DNA from 3 places in the Synechococcus sp. CCY9201 genome. Region 1 is predicted to be linked to each of the others. Evidence: predicted binding sites of a transcription regulator. Region 1 holds the regulator's gene; each other region holds the start of a gene.
The links. The regulator NtcA, encoded in region 1, controls nitrogen genes in cyanobacteria. The targets are predictions, from matches to a motif close to GTANCNNNNGNTAC.
Positions count from the first base shown of each region.

Region 2: a site for NtcA is predicted at 4,502-4,515, ahead of VB716_RS15035 (anthranilate phosphoribosyltransferase family protein). Genes of this name have one in related genera too.
Region 3: a site for NtcA is predicted at 4,920-4,933, ahead of VB716_RS06720 (P-II family nitrogen regulator). Genes of this name have one in related genera too.

Region 1 is NZ_JAYGIC010000100.1:117-6,900, forward strand. Features, by position in the region: partial or broken gene VB716_RS10075 (DUF3084 domain-containing protein) at 1-255, opposite strand, end outside; gene VB716_RS10080 (sulfotransferase) at 467-1,297, shown strand; gene ntcA (global nitrogen regulator NtcA) at 1,318-2,052, opposite strand; gene VB716_RS10090 (cob(I)yrinic acid a,c-diamide adenosyltransferase) at 2,381-3,022, shown strand; gene dcd (dCTP deaminase) at 3,022-3,615, shown strand; gene VB716_RS10100 (hypothetical protein) at 3,964-4,110, shown strand; gene thyX (FAD-dependent thymidylate synthase) at 4,190-4,915, opposite strand; gene VB716_RS10110 (thioredoxin domain-containing protein) at 4,950-5,513, opposite strand; gene VB716_RS10115 (NIL domain-containing protein) at 5,606-6,019, shown strand; gene VB716_RS10120 (hypothetical protein) at 6,033-6,527, shown strand; partial or broken gene VB716_RS10125 (lytic transglycosylase domain-containing protein) at 6,472-6,784, opposite strand, start outside.
Region 2 is NZ_JAYGIC010000155.1:32,595-39,667, forward strand. Features, by position in the region: gene VB716_RS15020 (MFS transporter) at 1-539, shown strand, start outside; gene VB716_RS15025 (nitrate reductase) at 633-2,837, shown strand; gene VB716_RS15030 (nitrate reductase associated protein) at 2,798-3,268, opposite strand; gene VB716_RS15035 (anthranilate phosphoribosyltransferase family protein) at 3,258-4,373, opposite strand; gene VB716_RS15040 (hypothetical protein) at 4,627-4,770, shown strand; gene VB716_RS15045 (hypothetical protein) at 4,797-5,000, shown strand; gene VB716_RS15050 (ferredoxin--nitrite reductase) at 5,315-6,883, shown strand; gene VB716_RS15055 (hypothetical protein) at 6,813-7,073, opposite strand, start outside.
Region 3 is NZ_JAYGIC010000066.1:7,980-15,052, forward strand. Features, by position in the region: gene rfbB (dTDP-glucose 4,6-dehydratase) at 1-351, shown strand, start outside; gene rfbC (dTDP-4-dehydrorhamnose 3,5-epimerase) at 506-1,078, shown strand; gene purB (adenylosuccinate lyase) at 1,107-2,402, opposite strand; gene VB716_RS06710 (hypothetical protein) at 2,433-2,876, opposite strand; gene VB716_RS06715 (TlyA family RNA methyltransferase) at 3,412-4,266, shown strand; gene VB716_RS06720 (P-II family nitrogen regulator) at 4,490-4,828, opposite strand; gene queF (preQ(1) synthase) at 5,073-5,513, shown strand; gene VB716_RS06730 (cytochrome c biogenesis protein ResB) at 5,501-6,910, opposite strand; gene VB716_RS06735 (cytochrome c biogenesis CcdA family protein) at 6,910-7,073, opposite strand, start outside.

The DNA.
Region 1 (6,784 bases):
CTGCAGCCTCTGCTCCAGCTGGTCCAGTTCGAACAGGCCCACCCGCAACCTTTGGCTCACCAGAAGCATCAGGCCCAGGGACATGGCACTGATCAGCGATCCGGTGAGCACCGTGATCAGCACCGCGGTGCGGCGCGGTCGCAGGTTGAACAGGCTGAGGCGCGCCTTGCCCACGCGGCTGCCGAGCCGATCACCGAGGGTGGAGAGCACGCCGCCCAGCACCAGCAGGACCAGGATCAACAACCAACCCGTCATCGCTGCCTCACCACGCCGTCGTTCCGCTGTCAGCCTTCGGATCCGGGGGATCCGAAGGCTGCATCCTGCAGCACAGACCCCGTCGTCCGGCACGGTGCGGACAGTCTGGGGAGGCGTCCCGCCGGGTCTGATCCTTGGGCTGTTCCGATGTCTGTGGTCCGGTCGGTGCTTCTGGGTCGTTTAATGTCTGGCCCGCCCGGCTTGCACCGCGATGGTTCCGGACTTCATGGTGATCGGGGCCCAGCGTTCCGGCACCACCTGGCTGCACAGGGTTCTCAGCCAGCATCCGGATCTGTGGCTCACGCCGGTCAAGGAGCTCCACTACTTTGACAAGCCCCAGATCCGCTTCGGCGTGTTCGACGCCGATGAGCGGCGACGCGCCAGGTTCTGGGACCTGAAGCGTTTCGCCCGCGATCCCCGCTGGTTCGGCCGCTACTGGTTCCTGCCGCGCAGTGATGCCTGGTATTGCCGCCTGTTTGGTCAGGGACGTCGCCAGGGCAAGCGGGTCGGCGAGATCACCCCCGCCTACGCCACCCTGGAGCGGCCGGTGTGGGAGCGGATGCAGCGTCTGGCACCGGAGCTGAGGCTGGTGTTCGTGATGCGCGATCCCGTGCTGAGGGTCTGGTCGGCGATCCGCAACCGGGTCCGCAAGGGCCAGTTCGACGGTGAGGCCGACATTGCCGCTCTGCTGGAGCAGGCCCGCATGCCCGGGGCCGTGAGCCGTTCCAACTACCTCCGCACCATCGAGACCGTCGAGGCGGTGTTCCAGCCCGCTCAGTTGCACTGCTGCTTTTTCGAACAGCTCAGCAGTGATCCTGCAGCCTTCGCCGACGACCTGTTCGACTTTCTGGCCGCGCCCCCTTTGAACGAGCGACTGCGTCTGCCGCCGGCCGTCAACGTGGCCGCCGGCGGCCGGGAACCCCCCCTGGGCTTTCAGCGGGAGATGGCGCGCGACTATCTACCGATGGTGGAGCGTCTGGCAGAGCGTTTCGGTGCCGTGCCTCAGGGCTGGCTGGATCGCTACCGCAATCTGCTCAGCTGACCTGGTTGGAGTGGAGGCGGTCAGCTGAAGCGTTTGGCCAGGGCGATCGGGTCGAAGACCGTGATCTTCTTGCGATCCACCTGCACCAGCCCGTCGTTGCGCAGGTCGCCCAGCAGCCTCGTGATCGTCACCCGGGTGGAGCCGATCGCCTCGGCGATCGCCTGGTGGGAGAGGCGCAGGTCGATCGTGATCCCCTCCTGACTGGGCACACCGAAATCGCGGCAGAGCACAAGCAGAAAGCTCACCAGCCGGGAGGACATGTCCCGGTGGGTGAGGGTTTCGATCATGGTTTCGGTCTGCAGGATGCGGGAGGACAAGCCCTGCAGCAGCAATAGCCCGACGCTGGCATCGCGCTCAATGGCCTGGCGGACCGAGGTGGCGGGAGCGGTCACCATCTCCACGCGGGTGAAGGCGATGGCGTGATAAAAGCGATCGGATCGCTGCCCGGTGAGCAGCGACAGCACACCGAACAGACTGTTTTCCCGCAGCAGTGCCACGGTGATTTCTTCACCGGATTCGTAGACCCGCGATAACCGCACGGCGCCGCGACGCAGCAGATAGACCCGTTCGGCCGGATCTCCGGGAAAGAAAATGGTTTTGCCACGCTCCACGGTCTCGACGCTGCTGCCGCCGAGACCGCGCATCACTTCGAGAAGGGTGGCTCCGGCTCCGCCGGACACACCCGACCCGGTGCCAGCGGAGCCGCTGGGGGGAGGGGGGGCGTAACGGCTGAAGCCGCGAGTAGCGCCGACCATGACGGCGGGGCAGGAACTGGGAAGCTACGGAGCGACCCTGCTCTTTCTTGTAGCAACCAACACGGTTGCTGTCAGGGCCTCCGCTTCCGCTCCCGCTCGCCAGCCCCTGGCGCTCTGGGCCTGTGCGGCTGTTGACGCCTGTCGCAGCCTGTGCCGCCGTTTCCGCGAAACCGTCTGTTCCCACCAGGGATGGTGTGTGTGGCTTGTCCAGGGCGCAGATGCCGCTACATTCAGGTTCCAGCGCAGCGTCCGATCCCATCGCTTCGGTCCCTGTCCAGGTCGGCCGGAATGATCCGCTCGCCCGGCCCCATCGCCCTCCGGGATGTCCATGACCGCCAGTCTTGCCAGCCCCCAGGGCAGCCATCGCCCCTCCCAGCGGGGTGACATCTCTGTCCGGGGTCAGCGGCTGGAGGCCCGGCCTGAGCAGCGAACTGACCCTGTCCGCCCAGCGACTCGCGCTGTAGTGCCCCTTCGGCCCGTGCCTCAGGCCGAAGGGCTGCTTCAGGTGCACACAGCCCCTTTCCGCGGCAGCTTCGGCGCCGTGTTCAGCCAGGCCCTGCGCACGGCGGGTCTGGGCAGTCGCGTCCTGGTGAGTCAGTTTCTCAAAGGTGGCGTGGATCAGGGGCTGGGCCGCAGTCTCTGGCTTTGCGGCCGCCTGCAGTGGCTGCGGCCGGCGGTGCCCGCCTGCCTTGCGGCGCCCCTGCAGGCTGAAGCCGAGCAGGACCTTGCCCTGGCGGCTGTCCGGGAGGTGTGGGATTTCAGCCGCCAGCAGCTGCTGGCGGGCGCCGTGGATCTGATGGTGCTTGATGAACTGGGGCTGGCGATCGAGCTGGGTTATCTGTCTCTTCTGGATGTCACCGAGGTGCTGGAACAGCGGCCGGCTCAGCTGGATGTCATCCTGACGGGCCCGGCGATGCCCGCCGCTCTGATGGCCATGGCCGATCAGGTCACCCAACTGCGCCGCGGCTGATGCTCAAGAACGACCGCTGGATCAAGGAGCGGGCCGATGCCGGCATGATCCATCCCTTTGAAGACCATCTGGTGAGGCATCTCGAACCCGAGACCTCCAGCGCACCGGTGCTCAGCTTTGGTTGTTCCTCCTATGGCTACGACCTGCGTCTGTCGTCGCAGGAGTTTCTGATCTTTCGCCATGTCCCCGGCACGGTAATGAACCCGAAGCGGTTCAATCCAGCCAATCTGGAGCCGGCCCCCCTGCATGAGGACATCGATGGCGCCTTTTTCATTCTGCCGGCCCATTCCTATGGCCTTGGCGTTGCGATGGAGAAGCTGAGGGTGCCGCCCAACATCACGGTAATTTGCCTGGGAAAGAGCACTTACGCCCGGCTTGGCATCATCGTCAACACCACACCCGCTGAAGCGGGGTGGGAGGGCCATCTCACGCTTGAATTCAGCAATTCTTCCGGCGCAGATTGCCGCATCTATGCCAACGAAGGTATCTGTCAACTGCTGTTCTTCGAAGGCGATCCCTGCGACACCACCTACCAGGATCGTGCCGGAAAGTATCAGGATCAGCCCGAGCGGGTCACCCTGGCCAGGGTCTGAACCGACTGGTAGCCCGGGCAATGAAGAGCCCGTCATCCTGCTGCTCTGCGGTCCTCATGGCCTGCCAGGCCATGAGGATCAATGGCGCCATGCTCTGTTCCGTGAGCGTCCGTTCAACCCCATGGCTCGCTGAATAGCGCCCAGGCAGGGAAAACCGCTGCTGCACAGGAGGACGGGCTGGTCGTTGATCCAGAACACTGGATCTGAGCCTGTGGTGGGTGCTGCCACTGCCGCCCCGGAGGTCTCGACCGGGGGGGTGCTGCTGCTCCCTGAGCCCGCGGCACTCTGTGGATTTCTGAGTGTTGCCCCGGACTCGTTGGAGAGGCGCTGGCGAATCTTGTCCAGGACTTGGCCATAGCCTGCCCCACCCTGCTGCTGCAGAATGCCTTGGACCGATCCGGCTCCTGCCGCATCCAGAAGCATCTGGGCATGGCCTGCCGATCCGGCCAGCCCGCCTGTGGCCACAGCCATCCCGAGCAGGGTCAGGAGCAGTGAGTCGCGGACGGGAGGGAACACGGGAGCTGCCAGGTAGAGAGGCGATCAGGCAACTTCAAGTTTGGCGAAGGATCGCTGCTCAGGGGGCAAGACGGGCCTTGTGCAGCCGGCTTTTCGCGTACCAGTCAGCAAATTCAGGTGCCCATCGCTCCAGGTGGGGCCACATCAGATCGCAGAGGGCGCGGATTTCCTGTTGGGCATCGAGCTTGGCCCGCAGATCGAGAAAGTGGAGGAAGGCCCGCAGCGAAAAGCTCACCACAAAGTGCTGGCGGTAATCGAACGGCAGGATGCCGCGGGCATGCTCTTCGGCAAAGCCAGCCGCCAGCAGGTCGCGGTAGCGCTCAGCGGCCTGTTGGCAGAGCTGCAGATCGATCGCCCGCTGCTCCTCGCTGTAGAGGTAGCGCTTGCCCTGACGGTCGCTGTAAGAGCCCACCGGCCGCAGGTAGAACACCTCCTCCAGCTCCATCGCCCCATCGGCGGCGCGACAGATGCGTTCGCCCGTGTAGCGCATCGATTGCACATCGAAGCTCACGCCCACCCGATGCGTGCGGGCCTGCTGCATCACCGAGTGGGGGAACCAGCCCACATTGAGAACAATCTGCGCATGCTCCAGTGGTCCGAAGTGGCCGCGCTCACCTGCCAGCAGACGCTTGATGCAGATCTCCCCGGCCTTGGCCTCCTCGGGCCAGCTGCTGGGGTCGGCGGCGACGAAGCCCTCGCTGTAGTCCTGATGCATGGCCGCATAGACGCACCGCTGCGGCTCGGGAGTGGCGGCGATCAGGGCGACCCGGAAGCGGGGATCCATGGGGAGGGGCGTGGGTGCTTGGGTGGACAGGGCGTCAGCCGTGGCTGCGGGGATCCGCCATCACGGCCGGTGCCTGGGCCGTGTCGGCCAGAGTGCTCACGGCGCCGACGCCGGCCAGGCGTGGCAGCGGCGTGCCATCGATCAGGGCCTCGACCAGGGCGTTCAGTTCAGGGGCGCTGCGGGCTCCGAGGGAGCGGCCCACGGATTGGCCGGTCTTGTCGAACAGTTCCAGCTGGGGAATGCCGTTCACCTCATAGCGCTCGATCTCCGGCAGCCAGCGCGGGTTGTCGACATTGAGCAGCACCACGTTGAGCCGATCACGATGCTGCCGCTCCACCGCCTCCATGGCCGGCGCCATCGATCGGCAGGCCTCGCACCAGTCGGCGTAGAACTCCACCAGGCTGGGGCGGCCGTTGCTCAGGGCCACCGGCAGATCCAGCGACCGGCGGGCCAGCTGCTCCAGCGGCGCCTCCGGATGGAGACCTCCCCGCAACCACACCAACGCCACCGCCAGCGCCGCGGCGATCACCGCCAGCAGCACCCGCTCGCGTCGGCCCAGGGGGCTTGAGGGCGGGGAAGGGTCGCTTGGGTTCGCCATCTGCCGCAGGGAGCCAGCCGGCACTCTGGCAGTTCCGCGTCAGCCCTGACCTGGACAGCCTTGCTAGCGTCCTGCCCTGAGGATGCGGCCCCGTGAAACGACGCCTCACGCTGCATTTCCCCCGGGAAGCGGTGCACCAGCCGATCACCTACCGGCTTGCTGTCGACTTCGACATCGCCGCCAAGATTTTGCGGGCCCAGATCGCGCCGAATCAGAGCGGCACCATGGTGGTGGAGCTCTCCGGTGACATCGACGAGCTGGAGGCCGCTGAGGCCTGGCTGGAGAGCCAGGGGCTGGCCCTCAACCGTGCCCCTGGGGAGATCCGGATCGATGCCCAGCGCTGCGTCGATTGCGGCATCTGTACCGCCATCTGCCCCAGTGGAGCCCTGCGTTGCGAAGCGCCGGTCTGGAGGCTGAACTTCGAGGCGGACCGCTGTCTCGTCTGTGAGCAGTGCATCCCCAGCTGCCCGCTCGAGGCCATCGCCCTGGTGCTGGATCAGCCATGACCCTGGATCGGCCATGAATTCAGTGCTGCGCCTGATCGCCCTGCCGTTCAGGGCTCCCCTCGTGCTCCTGCTGATCGGGGTGAGTGTCTATCTCGGCATGCACTGGACCCTCACCCTGCCGGAGTTGAGCCAGCGCTTTTCAAGTCCCGGCCACTTCATCCTGCTGGTGGAGTATCTGCACGCCGTGGTGGTGGTGGTGATCTGCACGATGCCGGATCTACTCCTGTTCCGTCTGTCGCAGCTCATGGCCGCCAGCCGGGTGGTGAGCCTGGTGGTGAGCCTGCTGCTGGTCACCCTGGCCGGTCTTTATCTCCTGCACCTCAACATCCTGGCCAATGTGCTGATCCTGGCGCCGGCCGTGCTGCTGGCCCGTCTGGATCTGGTGCGGATCCGGGTGGTCCCCTCCTCCACCACCATGGTTCTGGTGCTCAACATCCTGGTGCTGAGTGGCCTCATGGCAGGACGCTGGCTGAGCACCCACGGCCAGGCGTTGGGGGCTTCGGCCTGATCGTGGCAGTCCCCTGGCTGTAACTCCAGAGGTTGCCCAGCACCTTCTTCACGTAGAGCCGCGTTTCCGGATAGGGGATCGCCTCCACCCAGAGTTCCGGTTCGTCCCGCAGGCGGCGCCGTTCAGCCGGGTCGGCCAGCCAGCCGGTCACGGCCCCCGGGCCGGCGTTGTAGCTGGCGATCATCGGCAGGAGCTGCTGATCCCACTGGCGAGCCAGTTGGTGCAGATAGAGGGCGCCGAGGCGGGCGTTGAGGCCG
Region 2 (7,073 bases), on a different contig from region 1:
CCGCTTTTGCCTTCGTGAACCTGATCGCCCGACCTGGCGGCGGCCTGCTGTCCGACAAGCTCGGTTCACGCAAGTCGACCATGGGATTTCTCACCATCGGCCTGGGTATCGGCTATCTGGTGATGAGCATGATCAAGCCCGGCACTTTCACCGGCAATGCTGGCATTGCCCTGGCCCTGGTGCTCACGATGGCCTGCTCGTTCTTTGTGCAGGCTGGCGAAGGCTCCACCTTTGCCATGGTGCCTCTGGTCAAGCGCCGGGTCACCGGCCAGATCGCTGGCATGGTCGGGGCTTACGGCAATGTGGGGGCCGTGGCTTACCTCACGATCTACAGCCTGCTGCCCGTCTGGATGGGTGGCGCTTCGGCGGAGCCTTCGCCTGAAGTGATTGCTGCCTCCAACAGTGCCTTCTTCCAGATCCTGGGAGTGGCTGGCTTGATCGTGGGCTTCATGTGTTACTTCTTCCTCAATGAGCCCAAGGGCTCCTTCGCTGATCAGCATGAGGGTGAAGCCGTTGCTGCCGCCTCCCCCGCGGGCTGATTGCCCGCTGTTTTGAGGCCTGGTTCTCCACCACGACCGTCGACATCAGGCAGGCCGATGGCCTGCCTTTTCCATTGTGATCGTTGTCTGTTCATGGTTGATTCCGCTGCCTCCTCCCTGCGCTCCCAGTGCCCCTATTGCGGAGTTGGGTGCGGGCTTGAGCTGATGCCGCCGGCCTCGAAAGGCAAGCCCACCCGTCGAGGTGACGATGGCCTGCCGGTCTGGGGTGCCCGGGGCGATCGGCAGCATCCCTCCAGTCTCGGACAGGTCTGCGTCAAGGGAGCCACGGTCTGCGACACGCTGGATGGGGGAAGGCAGCTGCAGCCCCTCTATCGCGCCAGCCTGGATGATCCGTTGGCGCCGATCTCGTGGGATCTGGCCTTGGATCGGATTGTGCACCAGATCAAGGCGAGTCTGGCTGGCAAGGGGGCAGACGCGATCGCCATGTATGGCTCCGGCCAGTTTCACACCGAGGACTACTACCTCGCCCAGAAACTGTTGAAGGGGGCGATCGGTACCAACAATTTTGATGCCAATTCACGCCTGTGCATGAGTTCGGCTGTGGCCGGCTATGCCCGCAGCCTGGGCTCTGATGGCCCGCCCTGCAGTTATGACGACCTTGACCACTGCGGCGTCGCCTTTCTGATCGGCACCAACATGGCGGAGTGCCATCCGGTTCTGTTCCAACGTCTGCTCAAGCGCAAACGGCGCCAGCCTGGATCCCTGCAGCTGGTGGTGGTGGATCCGCGCGCCACCGCCACCGCTGCCGCCGCCGATCTGCATCTGCCGATTCGCCCAGGCACCGATCTCGTGCTGCTGCACGGAATTGGCCATCTGCTGTTGCGGCAGGCATGGATCAATTTTGAGTTCATCGAGGGGGAAACCGAGGGTTTTGCGGCCTATGCGCAGTTGATCCAGGCCTGGACTCCCGATCGGGTGACGCGGATCTGTGGCATCACCGAGGAGCAGTTGCAGGCTGTGGCCTCCCTTTGGGGTGGTGACGGTCCGGTGCTCAGCCTCTGGTCCATGGGCGTGAACCAGAGCGTCGAAGGCACTGCCACCGTGGCGGGGATCATCAACCTGCATCTGATCACCGGTCAGATCGGCCGTGTCGGCGCCGGACCGTTCTCGCTCACGGGACAGCCCAATGCGATGGGGGGGAGGGAGGCCGGTGGCCTCTCCCATCTCCTGCCCGGCTATCGCACGGTCGCGGATCCTCTGCATCGCCGGGCGGTGGAGCAGGTCTGGGGGTTCCAGCCTGGTGCGATCAGCCCCGCCCCCGGGCTCACGGCCTGGCAGCAGGTGGAAGCGATGGAGGCGGGCGAACTCGATCTCTGGTGGGTCGCCGCCACCAATCCGTTGGTGAGCCTGCCCAATCTTGAACGGGTCAAGGCGGCGCTGCTGCGTTGTCCCCTGGTGGTGGTGAGCGAGGCCTATGCGGAGACGGAAACAGCTCAGTACGCCCATCTGATCCTGCCCGCTGCCCAGTGGAGCGAGAAGGAGGGTGCCATGACCAACTCCGAGCGACGGGTCACCCTCTGCCCCTGCTTCCGCCCCGCTCCCGGCCAGGCGCGTGCCGATTGGCAGGTGTTTGCCGAGGTGGGTCGCCGCCTTGGTTTTGTGGATCAGTTCACCTATGCCTCAGCCGCTGAGGTCTATGCCGAGTTCGTGCAGCTCACCGCCGGTCGTCTTTGCGATGTCTCCGGTCTGAGCCACGATCTTCTCCGTCTGGAGGGGCCCCAGCAGTGGCCCTTTCCGATCGGCACCGAGCCCACCACCGAAGCCCGGCGGCTGTACACCGATTGGCGCTTCGCGACCCCCAGTGGGCGCGCCCGCCTGATCGCCGAGCAGCCGCTGGGGCTGGCGGAACCCCCCAGTGAGGCCTATCCCCTGGTACTCACGGTGGGGCGCTACCTCGGCCACTGGCACACCATGACCCGCACGGCCCGTGTTCCCCGGCTCACGGCGATGCATCCCGAACCCCTGCTGGAGATCCATCCCGACGATGCGGAGTCCCTGGGGCTGGAGAGCGGAGCCCTGGCCTCGATCACCTCGCGGCGGGCCAGCATCACCGCCAGGGTCGACATCACCGAACGGATTCGGCCAGGCACGGTTTTTCTGCCGATGCACTGGGGATTCATGCAGGAGCAGGCCTGTGAAGTGAATGCCCTGTTGCATGAGCAGGCCTGCCCGATCTCGAAGCAGCCTGAACTCAAGGCAGCGGCGGTGTGTGTGCGGCGGCGCAGTCGCGAGCAGCTTCAGGGGAAGATTTCCGCCAGCGCAGCCGCCAGGTTGTGATGGTCGTGCCCGGGGCGGGCCAGCTTGCAGAGGGCGAAGCGTTCCAGTTCCGACAGGGCAAGCCAGCCCTCCGGCGTGAGGCTGTATCCCAGCTCGGCGGCCGCCGTCGTTGCCGCCATGGGCGGTTCACCTCCCTGCTGCCATGGTTCCTGGCTGGCTACCGGCAGGTCTGTGGCTTCGCCATCCGGCATCTCCCGGGTGCACTGCTTCAGATGGGTGGCCAGGGCCCGGAGTGCCTCGGCATCGTCGCCCCAGAGCACCAGCTCCTGCCGCGCCGCTTCGGGCATCGCCAGCCAGTGGCTGAGGCGAAGTTTGATGCCGGCCAGATCAAGTTTGCGCCTCACACAGAGAGGGATGCAGCGCCAGTTGCCGACGAAGTCGTGCTCAAAATCAAAGCAATGGCTGCCCTGACTGGCCTGGTCAGGACGCATCGGCCCTCCACTGGATCAGACGCTGCAGCTGGGTCAGACCGGCGCCGCTGTTCACCAGGTTCCGGGCCATGGCCAGGCCACGCTCGAGATCGGCCTGCACCCCCGCCAGAGAGAGATAGACGCCTGCATTCCAGATCAGAGCCGTTGTCAGCGGGCCCTGTCCGCCCAGGGCCGCCAGCGCCTGTTGACTCCAGCTGTCCAGCTCGAGCCAGGGCACATCGTTGTCGTAGCAGCCATGGTCACGGGGATGGAGGATCATCCGCTCGATCTGGTCACCCCGCGCACGGGCGGTGATGCAGGCCCGGCTGATCGGCAGGTCTGTGCTGCCTTCCAGGCCTTTCACGGTGATCACCTCCTCCTCGCCCGTCAGATCCAGTGCTTTCCATGCCCGCGATTCGGTGGGGGGATGCACGAAGCCGCTCACCAGGAGATGGGGACCGCGGTGGGCGGTCCAGAGCAGTTCGAGGCTGGCGACGGGTGGGCGCTTCCCCAGATCTTCCCGAATCTCGGTGAGCCGCTCCGCCAGGGGAAAATGATCGGGCTGATGGATCAGGGCCAACCGCTGCTGAGTGAGCCCCTCCTGAACGGTGGCCAGCGGCAGGTGCAGCAGATCGAGGCCCAGGGAGGCGAACAGTTCCATGGCCGTCACCCCGTATTTGACCGGCATCCGGCTTCCGCCCTGCAGCACCACCGGCAGGCCGGCGGCAGCCAGCACCAGGCTGGTCAGCGGGTAGATCGGCGCTGTGCGGGTGCGGCCATCAAAGGGCATGCCGAAGCTGACCGCTCGCTCAGTGGTGTGGAGGGCGGGGCCGAGGTCCCTGTAGAGATCCAGCATGCCGGCGAGTTCCTGGGTCTCCGGTCGTCGAATCCGGTGGGCGATCAGGAAGGCACCGATCTGGGCTGGACTGGCCAGGCCGCGCAGCATCAGCTCCAGAGCATCCCGCGCTTCGCTGCGGCTGAGGCCCTGGCTGGTGTGCTCACCGCTGCCGATTTTCTTGAGATAGAGCTTGAATCGCTGGCGTTCATCACTGGGCTGTCTGGCAAATGCTGCTGCGGCTTCCAGGGTGGTCGTGGGATCTGGCGCGGGATTCGAGGTGGCTGGCATCAACATGGACGGTCGGCACTGAATCCACCAGCACCAGTATTTTCCACAGCTGAATGCGGAACTGTGCGGGTTGTGGCCTGAGCCGCACGGGGCCCAAGCGGACGGTGTCAGCCCATCACTGCGAAGAAGTATCAAGCGATACTGATTCTTTCCTGAAGAGGCGAGGGGGCGATCAGGTCGATCGGTTCGGTACCAACCATTGCATCGAGGCGCGTCGTGGGCCGAGAGAGTCACCCGAACGTCCCCTGTTCCCGTGCGTCTCGCCGCTTCCTTTGGACTGTTGCTCGGTGTCCTGCATGGCTGGAGCGTTCTGGATCTGAGGGCCTCCCAGGCGGCCGCCCCCTTCGCAGGCCTCTCGGAGGCGGCGCCTCTCCAGGATTCGGGCCGCTCATACTGACGCCATTCATCAGCTTGGTTGCTGCCATGGCTGCGCCGCTGCAGGTCACCCGCGCCCAGGCCTCGCCCCTGGGGGTGGCCCTCGCCTTCCTTGGCATGTTCGTGGTGGGCTCGCTCGCTGTTCAGCTGCTGGCTTCGCTGCCGCGCTCCTCGGGAGCGGCTTCCCGGTCGGCTCCGGCGCCGGTGATTGCCCATCAGGCGACGCTCTGGCAGACCCTCGGCGAACGCTGAGTCTCGGCGGGTCGGATTCAGGGAGTGTCCCGGGCCAGCCTGGTCTGGGAGCTGGGATGGGGGCGCGGCGAGATTCCGTAGCGGTAGTGACACGAGCCCTGAAGCTTCCGCCTCAGGATGTGGCGATCGCGTGATTCGGGTACTGGCGCTGCTGTTTCGGCTGCCGTCTCCGACGACTCTTGCCGGCTGCGTATCCCTCATTGGCGCTCGCCGGCCCCACCGCTCTGCTGGATGCCGGCGTGGTGGGGCTTTCGAGGTCACGTCATCCCTCCGCCGCTTCCTGTTCCGGCGCCGTATGGGCGCGCTACTTCTTTATGCAGACCCCTCCCGTAACCGATCTGTCAGCTGAGCCCAAGCTCAGTAAACTCGAGCAGGCCAAAGCCGACTTCTGTGGCCTCGATCTGGAGCCCCAGCTTGCAGATCTCGCTCTACAGGGGTGGGAATCCCTGGATGAGGCCACCCTCACCATTCATCTCAAGTGGCTGGGCATCTTTTTCCGGCCGGTTACGCCGGGGCGCTTCATGCTGCGGCTGCGGCTGCGCAATGGTGTGATTCAGGCGGAGCAGTTGGAGGTGCTGGCCGAAGCCGTGGATCGCTGCGGCGAGCATGGCAGCGCCGACATCACCACCCGCCAGAACCTGCAGCTGCGGGGGTTGTTGTTCGAAGACATGGCCCCGCTGCTGGCGGCGATGGAGCGGGTGGGCCTCACCAGCCGTCAATCCGGCCACGACAATCCCCGCAACATCACCGGCAATCCACTGGCCGGCATTGATCCCGAGGAGGTTTTCGATACACGACCACTGGTGAGCGCGATTCAGGAGCGGCTCTTCGCTCCGGATGGTCCCCGCAACCTGCCCCGCAAGTTCAATGTGGCGGTGGGAGGGGCGCCAGACAGTTTCCTTCTGCATAACGATCTTGCCTTTCTTCCGGCCTGGAGCGGTGGGGCCAGTGGTGGTGAGCTTGGCTTCACGGTGATGGTTGGAGGCTTCTTCTCCGCCCAGCGCAATGCCCTGGCTCTCCCGCTGGGCGTGTGGCTTCCTCCGGAGCACTTGCCCACATTCACGCTTGCGGTGCTTCGCCACTTCGAGGATCAGGGCAACCGGGAGGTGCGCAACAAGAGCCGGTTGATGTATCTGATTGATGCCCTGGGGCTCGACGACTACCGCACCGCCGTGCTCGCCCGGTTCGCTGCATTCGCCGGTATCGCGGCGGCCGACACGGTCCGGCCGCACGATGGCAGCAACCTCGTCTGCCGCGCCCCGCGTGATGGTCTGGGGGTGCATGCCCAGAAGCAGGACGGCCTGCATTGGGTGGGCCTGCATGTGCCGATGGGCCGGTTCCGTGGCGCCGACCTGTTTGAGCTGGCGCGCCTGGCGTGCACCTATGGCAGCGGAGAGCTGCGTCTGACCGAAGCCCAGAACGTGCTGTTGCCGAATGTGCCGACTGACCGCCTGGAGGCGCTGCAGCAGGAGCCGCTGCTACAACGCTTCCGTCTCGATCCCGGAGCCCTGCAGGCCGAGGCGGTGAGCTGCACCGGCAATGCCTACTGCAGCTTTGCCCTGATCCCCACCAAGGGCCTGGCCCAGGATGTTCTCGATGCGCTGGAGACGAGGATCGATCTCCCTGAGGCTGTCCGCATGCACTGGACCGGTTGCCCCAACGCCTGCGGCCAGCCCTACATGGGTCAGATTGGCCTGATGGGTGCCAAGGCTCGCAAGGATGGCGAGATGGTGGAGGCCGCCAAGATCTTTCTGGGAGGTTCCATCGGCCAGGAACCGAAGCTGGCGGAGCTCCACGACAAGGGGGTCCCGCTCACCGACCTGACCGATGTGTTGGAGCAGCTGCTCCTGGAGCGCTTCGGTGCCACGCCGAAGGCTGCCTGACCGCCCCCGGCCACCAGGCAGGGCGACGCCAGCCGTGCTGCTGGCGTTGCTCCTGCCGCCAGACCCGATCGATCGCCTCCAGTGCGGCGGTGTCGTGGGGGTCCTGCCCGCCGTAGAGGAGACGGGTGAGCCGCTCAGGGTCGAATCCCATCAAGGCCGCTTCCTGCCACAGGCGGCTGCTACGGGCCGT
Region 3 (7,073 bases), on a different contig from region 1:
GGCGAGCCTGGCAGCACATACTGCATCGGCGGCAACAACGAGGTGGCCAACCTCGATCTGGTGTCTCTCCTCTGCGACCTGATGGAGGAGCTGGCGCCGGATCTGCCGGTGCGGCCCTGCCGCGAGCTGATTCGCTTCGTGGCGGATCGCCCCGGCCATGACCGTCGCTACGCCATTGATGCTTCCCACATTCGCCGCACGCTGGGTTGGGAGCCCCAGGTGACGGTGCAGGAAGGCCTGCGGCGCACGGTGCAGTGGTATCTGGCCAACCGTGGCTGGTGGGAGCCGCTGCTCTCGCCGGAGTACAGCGGCTACCTGGAAGCGCAGTACGGAGCCTCCCTGGGAGCCTGAGCCCTGAGGCTTCGGGATTCCCCAGCCCTGGGGTTCCCTGATGTTGTCTCCCTCTGGATTCGTTGTTGTCCTGGACCGTTCTTGTCTGGACGCATTGCAGTTCTGTTCTTTCCTGTCTCGGTTCTCTTCTCTACCCCGGCTGCGTTTCACCGTCATGCAGATCATTCCCCAGTCCATCCCCGAGGTGCTGTTGCTGCAGCCGCAGGTCTTCGGGGATGCCCGCGGCTTTTTTGTGGAAACGGCACGCCAGACCGTGCTGGATCAGGCCGGAATTCCGCCGCTGGTGCAGCACAACCAGAGCCGCAGCCGCCAGGGGGTGCTGCGCGGTCTCCACTACCAGCTGGTGCAGACCCAGGGCAAGCTGGTGCGCTGCTCCCGCGGGGCGGTGTTCGATGTGGCGGTGGATGTGCGCCGCGGCTCTCCCTTTTTCGGCCAGTGGGTGGGTGCGGTGCTCGACGACGTGACCCACCAGCAGCTCTGGGTGCCGCCGGGCTTCGCCCATGGCTTCCTGGTGCTCAGTGAGCTGGCTGATTTCTGCTATCTCTGCTCGGATTATTACCATCCGGCATCGGAACAGGGGATCGCCTGGAACGATCCCACCGTTGGCATTGTCTGGCCCGACCTGCCGCCAGGGGTGGAGATGCAGCTCTCGGTCAAGGACCTGGCCAATCCCACCCTGGCGGGCCAGGATCCGGCGCTGCTGCCGGCTTCAGGCCAGAAGGCCTGAGGAGCTGCGTGCTCAATCGCTGCAGCCCTCAGATCCCCAGCCGCTCCCAGATCACCCCCAGGTTGGCCAGGTGCAGGTCGGTGGCGAAGCAGGCGGCCAGCTGCTCCGCGTTGAGGCGGCTTGTCACGTCAGCATCGGACTCGAGGTTGGCGCGGAAATTTCCGCCTTCGGTGTTCCAGGCGGTGTGAGCGTTGCGCTGCACGATCCGGTAGGCCTCTTCGCGGCTCAGCCCTGAGGCCACCAGGGCCAGCAGCACCCGCTGGCTGAACACCACGCCGCCGTAGACGTTCATGTTGCGGGCCATGTTCTGCGGGTAGACCCCCAGACCCTTCACGACGTCGGTCATTTCCCGCAGCATGAAGTGCAGGGTGACCGAGCAATCGGGCAGCATCATGCGCTCCACCGAGCTGTGGCTGATGTCGCGCTCATGCCAGAGGGCGCAGTTCTCCAGGGCGGCCACCACGTAGCTGCGCAGCACGCGGGCCAGGCCGGAGATGCGCTCGCTGCGGATCGGGTTGCGCTTGTGGGGCATGGCGGAACTGCCCTTCTGGCCCTTGGCGAAGTTCTCCTCCACCTCCAGCACATCCGTGCGCTGCAGGTTGCGGATCTCGGTGGAGAAGCGCTCCAGGGCCGCTCCAACCAGGGCTAGGGTCTGGACGTATTCGGCGTGGCGGTCGCGGCCGATCACCTGGGTGCTGGCCGTGTCGGGCACCAGGCCGAGGATCTCGCAGGTGATCGCTTCCACCTGGGGATCTGTGTTGGCGTAGGTCCCCATGGCGCCGCTGATCTGGCCCACGCTCACCACTTGCTCGAGACGTTCGAGCCGCTCCTGGTTGCGTACCACCTCCGCCAGCCAGCCCGCCACCTTGAAGCCGAAGCTGATCGGCTCGCCATGAATGGCGTGGGAGCGGCCGATCATCACGGTGTCTTTGTGCTCCTGGGCCAGAGCCTGAAGGGCGCAGGCCAGAGCATCCAGCTCCTGACGCAGCAGCTGAGCAGAGGCCTTGAGCTGCAGGGCCAGGCCGGTGTCGAGCACATCGGAGCTGGTCATCCCCACATGGATGTAGCGGCCGGCATCCCCCACGTGCTCGTTCACGTTGGTGAGAAAGGCGATCACATCGTGACGCACCTCCGCCTCGATTTCGAGGATGCGGGGCACCTCAAAGCGAGCTCTGGCTTTGATGGTGGCGAGGGCTTCGGCAGGAACGCGACCGAGGCGATGATTGGCTTCAGTAGCGGCGATCTCCACATCCAGCCAGCTCTGGAATTTCGCCTCTTCACTCCAGATCTGGCCCATGGCGGGCAGGGTGTAACGCTCGATCAAGGGCCAGCGCGTGGCGACGACCGGCCCAATCTATGGCGAAGCGGGCGACAGCCAGCCGATGATGCCCTTCATTGGCTGGCTGTGAGCAAGAATCACGAGGGTTTTTCGGCAGCGATGACATGGAACATCCAGAGGTTTCAAAGGGGGAAGGTGTGGTGAAAAGTCCCGCGGATGCCGTTCACGATGTCGTGGAACAGGGACGTTCTCACCAGAGTGATGCTTTGCTTCAGGGATGGAGTTGCCTGACTTGCCAAGGTTGACCCGATCTTCGAGGACGATGGTATTCGGTTCTTTACTGCTGCCAGTGCGGCTTACGGTTCCTGGAGCGTTGGAGAATCTGGTTGTGCCTCTGTCGCCGCTTTGGTCAAAGCTCGTCTTTCCAGGCGGCAGATTCATCACCACGGCATGCAAAAAATTCTCTCTGAGGATCATGTGGAATGGCAGACGGGCAAATGTGAAGATAATGGCCGCCATGCCTGCGCTTTTGATGAAATGTCGAAACGGGTCAGCGAAGGGTAATCACGACAATGCTCCTGGAATGGTTGTGAAATAGAATTTTCATCCAGGAGTTGAGTGTCGGTGAAATCTTGAAGATTGCTACAGGCCTGATTCATTGCCATCCATGGAGCTGGCTGTGTCTTCCTGGCCATGCATGAGTGAAAGATTGATCGGAGAAGTTGGCTCGCATGGGCAGGCGAATTCACAGAGTCTGCAAGGTCGTCTTCACCTTTCTTTCGTGTTAATCATGCTAATCTGTCGATGGCATGGGCGTAAGGAGTTGAAGGAGGCGTTAAGATCTCTTGGAAAGGACTGGATGCAACGCGCGGTTGCTCTTGTCGTAGTTGACCTGGGAAGGAATTCCTGAATTCTTGAATTCAGGGTGCGCTATTGAAATGGGACGGATTGTCGTGCCGGTCTTTGAGTGTGTCAAGCAGTTGAGGTCGTATGCTTGAAGAGGGCGCATTCCTCCAACGAAGCTGCCTGGCGTTATCGAAATTGGTCGCGATCCATGGCAGGTAAGCAGAGGCTGGATCAGGAGCTTGTGCAACGGGGCCTTGCTGCTACACGCCAGCAGGCGCAGCAGCTTATTCGTGCCGGACGGGTTCGCAGCGGTGGCCAGATCCTGGACAAGCCTGGTCTGCCGGTTGCACTGGATCGCGCTCTGGAAGTGGAGCAGCCTCCACGCTATGTGTCCCGTGGCGGCGAGAAGCTAGCAGCTGCCCTGGAAAACTTTCCGATCCGGGTGGCTGGGCGTGTCTGTCTTGATGGGGGCATCTCCACCGGTGGATTTACTGATTGCCTTCTCCAGCACGGAGCCGCGCGGGTGTACGGCGTGGACGTTGGCTATGGCCAGACGGCTTGGAGCCTGCGCACAGATCCAAGGGTGGTGCTCAAGGAGCGCACCAATCTGCGCCACCTCCATCCCGATCAGCTGTATGCACCAGAGGATCCCTGGCCGGATCTGGCGGTGGCGGATGTCTCCTTCATCTCGCTTTCGCTGGTGTTGCCGGCATTGGGTCGTCTCCTGAGCCCCACGTCTGAACTTGTGGTGCTCGTCAAACCGCAATTTGAGGTTGGCCGTGAACGGGTTGGCAAGGGTGGGGTGGTGCGTGATGCCTTAGCCCATGCCGACGCCATTGATCGGGTGATCACCGCGGCTGCTCGGGAGGGCCTGCGTCCTCTTGGCTTGGTGGCTTCGCCGATCACGGGACCGGCTGGTAATCATGAATATTTGTTATGGCTATGCGGAGCCCCTGTGGCCAATGGCGGGAGCTCTGATCCCGCAGCTCTGCTGGCGGGCACCGAGCAGGAGCGTCGAACGGCCTTGGAGCAGGTGGTGTCAGCCACTCTCTCCACAACCTGAAGGGGGGCCGAAACCTCAAGGAGCGTTGCCTTGGCCGGTGCGGATGAAGGTCTCCTGGCGGACTGAAGCCATTTGGCGCGTCCGATAGATCCGCCACGATGGGATGCGGTCGGATCCCCGCAGAGGCTGGAACTCTCGCGAGGAAAGAAAACAAAAAAGCCCTTCAGATGGCTGAAGGGCTGACTTGAGCTCTTTGCCCAGCGGCCGTGCTGGTCCCAGGGGATCAGATGGCGCCGCTGTCCCGCTCGCCGGTGCGGATGCGGATCACAGAATCGATCGTGCTCACGAAGATCTTGCCGTCGCCGATCTCGCCGGTACGAGCCGCATCCTGGATCGCCGTCACCACGGTGTCCACCTGGCCGTCATCCACCACGATTTCAAGTTTGAGCTTCTGCAGAAACTCCACTGTGAACTCAGAGCCGCGGTAACGCTCCACCTGACCCTTCTGCCGGCCGAAACCCCTGACTTCACTCACGGTCATGCCGACGATGCCGGCATTGACCAGGGCGATCTTGACGTCCTCAAGCTTGAAGGGACGAATGATGGCCTCGACTTTTTTCATGGAAGCTGCTTGGGGCTGTTTGAAGTCTCTCAGGAAAGGCCCCGGAGAGGAGGAAACCTTTCCATCAGACCCGAGCTTTGGTGGGTTCGTCGTAGCAACGGCTACGGGCGTGACCTGGGGCGTGGCCTCGCGTGGGTCGCGACCGGGCGGGTCGCATCGGTATCATCCGAAACCCCTGACAGACCCAGTGAAGGAGTCTGTCTTTCTCCGCCTGAGCCCCGTGACCGCCGCCTCGTCCAATGCGATCGCCAGTGGCTCTGCTGCCGGCAGTGCCGCAACCCCCTCCCCGGAAAACCAGACACGTACCCCTCGCTACGGCGAGCGGGCGATTGCCGAGGCTGAGCTGATCTGCTTTGAAAACCCTCGCCCGGGGCGGGCCTATGAGGTCTCGATCGAGCTGCCGGAGTTCACCTGCACTTGCCCCTTTTCCGGTTATCCCGATTTCGCCGTGCTGCGGTTGCTCTACCAGCCCGGCCCCCGGGTGTTGGAACTCAAGGCCCTGAAGCTCTACGTGAACGCTTACCGCGATCGCGCCATTTCCCACGAGGAGGTGGCCAACCGCATCCTCGACGACCTTATGGCTGCGGCCGAGCCGGTCTGGATGGAGCTCCTGGCCGATTTCAACCCCCGAGGCAATGTCCACACCGTGGTGCGGGTGTCCCATGGCACCCGTCAGGCCTGCTGAGCGCCGGTGGACCTCTCCAGGTCCAGCTGGGCCAGCAGGGACGGCAGCTCCTGAGAGAAGGCCGTGAGGTTTCGGTTGCAAAGTCCGGCCACGTGCAGACGGCCTGGACGGTCGCTGCTGAGCCCGTTTGAGCTTTCGATGCTGTCTGCCGATTCTGAGGATTCCGCGATGGCCCAAAGCTGCCGGGTGGCGATCAGGCTGGCAGCGCCGCCGGCCAGGGCAATGGCGAAGCCCGTGTAGACGAGCGGCACACCAGGGTCTCGTTTCAGAAGGATGCCGCTGGCCGGCAACACGCTGACCACGCGGACCGGCAGTCCCTTCACCTCCTGAGCGGGGCCACCGGGCACCAGCTGGGCCAGGCTCTGGCCGTCGGGCCCGAACACCTGCACCGGTCCGTCCTCGCTGCTGAGGCTGAGCAGCACCGGCTCTGATCCATCCGGACGGGTGGGCAGCACCAGGCCCCAGATCTGTTCACCCAGTTGCGGGAAGCTCTGCAGCGGCAGTTGCAGCAGAGGGCTGCGGCCTAGCTGCACGGTGATGGCGGCCAGGGCCCAGTCGGCCTGATACAGGGTGATGCCGCGGTAGCGCAGCGGATGGTTGACGCTGATCTCGGCCTTCTTGACACTGGGCTCGCCGGTGGTTGGATCGGCGGGGTTGAGCAGGCGCAGTTGAGAGCGGAACTGCTCCGGGCGGCCGGCTGGATCGCGCTCGATCGCGAAGCGATCCAGGGCGAGGGTGAGCTGGCTGCGGCCTCGGCTGTCGAGCAGTTCCAGTTCCCTTCCCGGTGCGAGGAACTGTTCCTGCCGGTGCCCCCCCAGGGAGCCCCAGGCGGCGCCCACCATCAGCACCACCATGCCCGCATGCACCAGAAGGGGGCCGATCCGTCCCAGGATCCCCTTGCGGGCCGCCAGGCGGTCTGGATGACGTTGCAGTTGCCAGCCTTGCTGGGCAAGTAGATCGGCCAGGCGATCAAGGCCTTGCTGCGGCTGGGCCAGGCTCACGGTTTCCGCCAGGCTGAGCTTGCTCAGCTGCCGGGGCGAGCGGTAATCGATCCAGCGCAGGGCCGCCTGCAGGGCCGGCCATTGGCGCCGCCAGCTGCACAACAGAAGGGCCAGGCCCAGCCAGGCCAGCAAGGCGAGGAACCAGCTGCTGGAATACACGTGATCGAGCTGCAGGCGCAGGACGCCGTCGCCGTCCAGCAGCCCCAGCCAGGGCTGGTTGTCGTAGATCCGGTGATACAGCTCGGCGCTTTCCTGTTGTGGGATGGCGGTGCCGATGCCGCTGGCGATGGCGATCACCACCAGCAGGGCGATCGCCAGCCGCAGATCGGCCAGTGCAGCGATCAGGCGTTGCAGGGTTCGGGTCGGACCCGAGGAGGTGGCGGAGCTGCTGGTCATCAGAGGTGGTTCAGCAGGGTGAGACCGCCGATGGTGATCAGCAGCACGCCGCTGATCGTCGGAATCCACTGACCGATGCGCCGCAGCCGCAGCAGGCCCGGCAGGCTGGCCGCGGCGGTGCCCGCCAGGAGCAGCGGCAGCACCTGTCCGGCTCCGAAGCAGG